One region of the Aminobacter sp. Y103A genome, then DNA from elsewhere that is predicted to be linked to it. Evidence: predicted binding sites of a transcription regulator. Region 1 holds the regulator's gene; the other holds the start of a gene.
The links. The regulator HrcA, encoded in region 1, represses chaperone genes, less so after heat shock. The targets are predictions, from matches to a motif close to GTTAGCACTCNCNNNNNGNGAGTGCTAAC.

Region 2: a site for HrcA is predicted at 2,140-2,168, ahead of groES (co-chaperone GroES). Genes of this name have one in related genera too.

The regions. Positions count from the first base shown of each region.
Region 1 is NZ_AP017986.1:672,855-676,320, forward strand. It holds gene rdgB (RdgB/HAM1 family non-canonical purine NTP pyrophosphatase) at 1-213, opposite strand, end outside; gene Amn_RS03220 (VOC family protein) at 213-623, opposite strand; gene rph (ribonuclease PH) at 634-1,350, opposite strand; gene hrcA (heat-inducible transcriptional repressor HrcA) at 1,500-2,570, shown strand; gene Amn_RS03235 (hypothetical protein) at 2,595-2,792, shown strand; gene Amn_RS03240 (YiiX/YebB-like N1pC/P60 family cysteine hydrolase) at 2,805-3,466, opposite strand, start outside.
Region 2 is NZ_AP017986.1:2,215,852-2,219,317, forward strand. It holds gene Amn_RS10805 (Hsp20/alpha crystallin family protein) at 1-292, opposite strand, end outside; gene Amn_RS10810 (Hsp20 family protein) at 391-858, opposite strand; gene Amn_RS10815 (hypothetical protein) at 1,103-1,354, shown strand; gene Amn_RS10820 (usg protein) at 1,348-1,638, opposite strand; gene Amn_RS10825 (hypothetical protein) at 1,638-1,985, opposite strand; gene groES (co-chaperone GroES) at 2,318-2,632, shown strand; gene groL (chaperonin GroEL) at 2,667-3,466, shown strand, end outside.

The sequences.
Region 1 (3,466 bases):
CATGGCTGGCAGGCCGGTCGCGGTCGCCGCGGCCAGCGCCTTGATGTAGGCGTTTTCCTCGAAGGTCGTGCCAGTCTCGTCGGGTTCGGGCAGGCCGTATTCCTTGGCCGACTTGGCCCCGATGCCGAACGGCGCCATCAGGTCGGCGAATTCGCGCAGTTTGCCGGCATTGTGGCTGGCGATCACGATCTCATTGTCGGCAAGCTTGCGCATCAAAGGCCCCATAGTTTCGGCTCGGCGATCTCAAGCGAATTGCCACTGGGATCGCGGAAATAGATGGAACGGCCGCCATTGGGCCATTCGAAATCGGCTTCGATGGCTATACCCTCGCCTTCGAGCCGCGTCTTCCAGTCCTCGACTTCTTCGGCCGTGCCGGCAAAGCACAGATGCCCCGGGCCTGACGTACCATGCGGCGGCACCGGCAGCCTGGCATCGGGCTTCGGTGGCTGCCGCGTCGCCTCGGCGTAAAAGAGCAGAAGCACGCCCTGGCCGCAGCGGAAGAACACATGCCGCCCCGGCACCTTGGCGATCCGCTCCAGCCCCATCACCTCGCCGTAGAAGTTTTCTGCGGCATCGAGGTCGGTGACATAGAGCGCGGATTCGAGGATCGCCGAGGGCTGCATGGCGAGAGCCTCAGCCCACCGCCATCTTCTGCAGGTCGACCAGACGCGCAATGCCCTTGCGGGCGAGGCCCATCAGCTGCAGGAACTCTTCCTCCGAGAACGGCGTACCTTCGGCGGTGCCCTGGATCTCGACGATGCCGCCCTTGCCGGTCATGACGAAATTGGCGTCGGTGCCGGCCGAGGAATCCTCGAGATAGTCGAGGTCGATGACCGGCTGCCCATCATGGATACCGCAGGAGATCGCCGCGACATGGTCCTTCAGCACCTTGTCGATGCTGACCATCTGGCGCGCTTCCATCCAGCGCAGGCAATCGTACAGCGCGATCCACGCGCCGGTGATCGAGGCCGTGCGGGTGCCGCCATCGGCCTGGATGACGTCGCAGTCGACGGTGATCTGGCGCTCGCCGAGCGCCTGCATGTCTACCACGGCCCGCAGCGAGCGGCCGATCAGGCGCTGGATTTCCAGCGTGCGGCCGCCCTGCTTGCCGGAAGAGGCTTCGCGGCGCATGCGTTCGCCGGTCGAGCGCGGCAGCATGCCGTACTCGGCCGTCACCCAGCCCTTGCCGGTGTTGCGCATCCAGCCCGGCACCTTCTCTTCAAGGCTCGCCGTGCACAGCACATGGGTGTCGCCGAACTTGACCAGGCACGAGCCTTCGGCGTGCTTGGAGATGTTGCGCTCGAAGGAGATGGCGCGCATTTCGTCGAACTGGCGTTTGGAGGGGCGCATACGGCTACTTTCTATGGCGAAATCGGAAATTGTTGCCGGCTTGTAGCCCCATGGCCGGACCAGCGCAAAGGAAAACCGGTTCCGTGGCTGGAGCTGTTGTGTTCGCGGCCATGCGGTCTATATCATTTTGGACGGAGACCATGAAGCAGATGACCAAAGCGGTACCCGATCCCACGCTGCAATCGCTCGATATGCGGTCGCGTGACATCTTCCGGCGCATCGTCGATTCCTATCTCAGGGATGGCGAGCCCGTGGGCTCGCGTAACCTGTCACGCATGCTGCCGTCGTCGCTGTCGCCGGCGACCGTCCGCAACGTGATGAGCGATCTCGAGCAGCTCGGCCTCGTCTACGCGCCGCACATCTCCGCCGGCCGCCTGCCGACGCAAAAGGGGCTCAGGTTCTTCGTCGACGCCTTCATGGAGCTTGGCGATCTGCCTGACGACGAACGCCGGACGATCGAGGCGCAGGTCAAGGCTTCGGGCGAGGGCGCCACGCTGGAGCATATGCTGACCGAGGCGAGCCAGATGCTGTCGGGCATGTCGCGCGGCGCAGGCCTCGTCCTCGCCGCCAAGAACGAGGTCGCGCTCAAGCACATCGAGTTCATCCAACTCGAACCGACCAAGGCGCTCGCCGTGCTGGTGTCGCAGAATGGCGATGTCGAGAACCGTGTCGTCGAGCTGCCGCTCGGCGTCACCGTTTCGCAACTGCACGAAGCGTCGAACTTCCTGAATGCCCATATTCGAGGCCGTACCCTTGCCGAGGCCCGGCTGGAGATCGCCCGTATCAAGGACGAGACCAAGGCAGCCCTCGACACGCTGTCGCAGGACCTCGTCGAAAAGGGTCTCGCCGTCTGGGCCGGCGCCGAGAGCGGCCTGCCGGCGCGCCTGATCGTGCGCGGCCGCGCCAATCTGCTCGAAAACGTCACCGCCCAGGCCGACATCGAACTGCTCAAGCACCTGTTCGAGGACATGGAAACCCAGGACGGGCTGATCCAGTTGCTCGACCTCGCCGAGGAAGGCTCGGGCGTGCGCATCTTCATCGGCTCGGAAAACCGGCTGTTTTCGCTGTCCGGCTCGTCGCTGGTCGTCGCGCCCTATCGCGACAAGGACGCTCGCGTGGTCGGCGCGCTCGGCGTCATCGGACCGACCCGGCTCAATTATGCCCGCATCGTGCCGATGGTCGACTATACGGCGCAGCTGATTTCGCGCATGCTGAGGTGAGCTGAAACTGCGGAGAACCGGACCATGGCACTCGAACAGATCAAGGCCCAGATAGCCGTGCTGCTCCAGGAAATGGTCAACCAGCCCGAGGATTCACACGAGTTGCAGGAACAGCTGCGCGAGAAGCTCTCCGAGTTGCGCGCCCAGGGCCTGCCGCTGCCCAAGGACCTCGTCGACCTCGAAAAGCGCCTCGATGACGATTTTTCCGAACAGGAAGAATGAGCAGTCGGGCGATCACGCCCCTTTGCTGGCCTTGTCCTGCTCGCCCCATGTCACCTGCCGGTAGTCGAAGCCATATTCCAGCGTTGGTTTGACGATGCGGAAATAGGGCGACAGGTCGAAGTCGCGCGGCGTGTAGAGCGAGTGGTGGCGGATGTGCATGATCTCCTGGCGCATGTAGGTCGACTGCGCCGAAGCGCGGCCGGGGGCGCGGGTGATCTCGGGCAGGATCGGATAGCGGATCTCACCATAGGCCTGCGCGATCATCGTCGAGCAGATGGCGCGTGTCGGGTCGCCGGAACCGAAGGCCAGCATGCGGCGGCGCCAGCGCACGGGCACCGGCGGCCGCGGAATGAAGTAGCGCAGCATGTCGGTGATGTTCTTGAGGTCGTATTTCAGCCCGAGCCTTTGCACCATGAACCTGACGACATGGTCGCGATCCTCCGGTGACAGGCCGTTGGCCCGGCAGATGCGGGTGTTGTAGGTGCGGTATTTCGACAGCGGCACGGCAACGCAGCCTTCTCCGAGATTGACCTCGATCAGCCGCGGCCGCTCCGATCCGTCCGTCGGCTCTGGCAGCGCGTCGCCGATATAGAGTGCAGAATGCGACCAGGTCGACTGCGTCAGATACTTGATGACGGCCGAAATGCGCTGGTTGCCTTCGATCAGAAGGATGT
Region 2 (3,466 bases), 1.5 Mb from region 1:
TGAGAACACCGTCTTCAAGCAGAACCTCGACATCGTTCTCGTCAAGCCCGGGCATTTCCGCGACCACCCGGATTTCCTTGTCGTTCTCCGAGAATTCGACGCTTGGCCAGGTGCCATTGCGAGGCGTCATGCGGCCAAGAACCGACGGTGTGTCAAAGTCCCGGAACACCTCGTCAAACAGCCGATTGACGTTGCGATGCAGCGACATGAACGGATCCATGTCCTCACTGCGATTGATCGCCGGGGCCTGGTTGTTGCCACGGTTCCATGGGATCAGGTCACGTACACTCATTGCCTTTTTCCTTTCGTCTTTCTTGTTTGTCCTTTCTCGTTTGGTCGCGACGACACCCCACCCCAGATGGGGTGTCGCACTGGACGGTTCAGTTAAGATCATGCCGCTACGTTGCCTTCGATCCGCTTCGAGGCAGACTTCGTGTCAGCGCCGGCGTTGATCGCGATCCGTCGCGGCTTCATCTCCTCGGGAATTTCCTTCTTGAGGTCGATGATCAGCAGGCCGTTCTCGAGCTTGGCGCCCATGACGCTGACATGGTCGGCGAGTTCGAAACGACGGTCAAAGGTCCTCATCGCCAGTCCATGGTGGAGATAAAAAACGTCGCCATTTTCCGTCTTCGAGCCGTTGATGACGAGCAGGTTTGGCTCATGGGTGATCGAAAGCTCGTCTTCTGCGAACCCAGCTACCGCAAGCGCGATGCGATAGGTGTCTTCACCGAGCTTGACGATGTCATAGGGCGGCCAATTGTCGGCCTGTGGGGAACTGGATTTTTCGAGCAGGTCGAAAATCCGGTCAAAGCCGATGCTCGACCTGTAGAAGGGAGAGAAGTCCATATTTGTTCTCATAGCTACATCCTCCTTGGAGCAACATAGGTACGAGGGCGCGCCAAGAAGCCTGGCGCTCCCTGACCGTGTCGACCCTTTGCAGCAGCCGACGGAATATGAGTTGGGAAGCGATTTGAGCGACGTCAAGGGGCGAGCCATCGAGCCGACATTTTGACGGCGTGGTGGTGGGTTCACAGGCTGGGGCCGCTGGAAAGCGCTCCGTCCAATGCCCATCTAGTCTGCTGGCAAATCGATGGAGTTAGCGATGACCATGACGCGGGAAGACGTTGTCTCGGTCCTCGGGCCGGTGGACGATACGATGATTGCACAAGTGATCCTGTCCGGCGCTTCGCTCGTGGAACTCAGGGAGGCGTGGGGGTGGGCTTTCGGCGACGACGCGTTGATGGGGCAAGGCCGCCCTCTGCCCGGAACGCGGGTTGCGGCACTGATCGACTTGATTGAACCCGACGATGACGAGACAGAGGGCCCGGCTGCACCGGGCCCCGGTGCTCACTGAATCGTAAATACCCCATCCACTGCCTGCCACTCGGCAGGTTTGATCAGCCGGTGGTGGGCAACGCGCACGGAATGCAGCGCACCTTCAAGTTCCTGTTCCCAGTAGCTCAGGAAACCTCTCAGCGTTGGGAATTCCGGTGCGAGGTCGTATTCCTGCCAGACATAAAGCTGCAACAACCGCGGGTAATCAGGAAGGTGATAATGGATCTCCGCGGTCGTGAGGCCGTAACCCTCCATCTGGAGCCGGAATTCCCTGCTGACCACAAGCTTCTTCTCGGTCACCATCAAGCGTCCAATCTTTCCGGGCGTTCGTGGTTGCCGCTCTGGTCGAATTTGCAAGCGACGTCGGCGCGGATTTCATCGAGGCGGCGAAGCGCATCCATGACGGCATCGAAAGTCACCGGGGCCGCAATGCCTGGTGGCTTGCGCAGGGCCGGTATGGATTCGACCGCGCATGCATCCGATGCCCAGGAGGCAAGAATGGCGCGCTTTTCCTGAATGCCGAGTTGATCGTCCGTTATCACATCGTCGGGATGGCTGAAGAACCGGGCCGGGAAAAGCAGACGGTCCAGTGACAGATCCGTGATTTCAGGGGCGATCGAGGGGATAATCGTCGGGACAGTTCGTTCCATCGATGGTCCTCCGTTACAAAAATCTCCTTGCGTTGACGATCCGACGATGGTCCCAGGCGAACCACCGTCGGACAGAAAAATTTGGAGGATTCGAACGAAATTGCAAGCCCCCGCTTTCGCGGCTTCGCGGCGGATAGCTTCATGAATTCAGCGCGCTAGCACTCGGCAAACCCGGGCGCTAGAATTTTTGCAGCCACCTCTTGAAACTCAAAAACACCTCACCCAGATCGATTGCGCGCGATGCCGAAGAGGGTCGCGCACCCCGCGCCGGCACCGCTTCGGATGCGGCGCGGAGGAACCTCAAAAATCTGTTTGTCCATGAGGAGAACGACATGACGTTCCGTCCATTGCACGACCGTATTCTGGTCCGCCGCATCGAGGCCGAGGAAAAAACGGCCGGCGGCATCATCATCCCCGACACCGCCAAGGAAAAGCCGCAGGAAGGCGAGGTCATCGCCGTTGGTCCGGGCGCCCGCGACGACAGCGGCCAGTTGCTGTCGCTCGACGTCAAGGTTGGCGACCGCATCCTGTTCGGCAAATGGTCCGGCACCGAGATCAGGCTCAATGGAGAGGATCTCCTGATCATGAAGGAGTCCGACGTCATGGGCGTGATCGATGCCGCGGTCCAGGCGAAGAAGGCCGCCTGAGTGGAACCTGCCGTTTTGAGAAGGAGCAAGAAAAATGGCTGCTAAGGAAGTCAAATTCCACACCGAAGCCCGCGAGAAGATGCTGCGCGGTGTCGACATTCTCGCCAACGCTGTGAAGGTCACGCTCGGTCCCAAGGGCCGCAACGTCGTGATCGACAAGTCGTTCGGCGCCCCTCGCATCACCAAGGACGGCGTCACCGTCGCCAAGGAGATCGAGCTGGAGGACAAATTCGAGAACATGGGCGCGCAAATGGTGCGCGAGGTCGCGTCCAAGACCAGCGACATCGCCGGCGACGGAACCACAACGGCGACCGTGCTTGCCCAGGCGATTGTCAAGGAAGGCGCCAAAGCTGTCGCTTCCGGAATGAACCCGATGGACCTGAAGCGTGGCATCGACAAGGCGGTCGACGCCGTGGTCGCGGAACTCAAGGTCAATGCGCGCAAGGTGACCAAGAACGACGAGATCGCCCAGGTGGGGACCATCTCGGCCAATGGTGACGCCGAAATCGGCCGCTTCCTTGCCGAGGCCATGGAAAAGGTCGGCAACGAGGGTGTCATCACCGTCGAGGAGGCCAAGACCGCGGTGACCGAGCTCGAAGTCGTCGAGGGCATGCAATTCGATCGCGGTTATCTCAGCCCGTATTTCATCACCAACCAGGACAAGATGCGCGTCGAGCTCGACGAACCTTACGTGCTGATCCACGAAAAGAAGCTGTCCAACCTGCAGGCGCTGCTTCCGGTTCTGGAAGCGGTGGTCCAATCCGGCAAGCCGCTGCTGATCATCGCGGAGGACGTCGAGGGCGAGGCCCTTGCCACGCTCGTCGTCAACAAGCT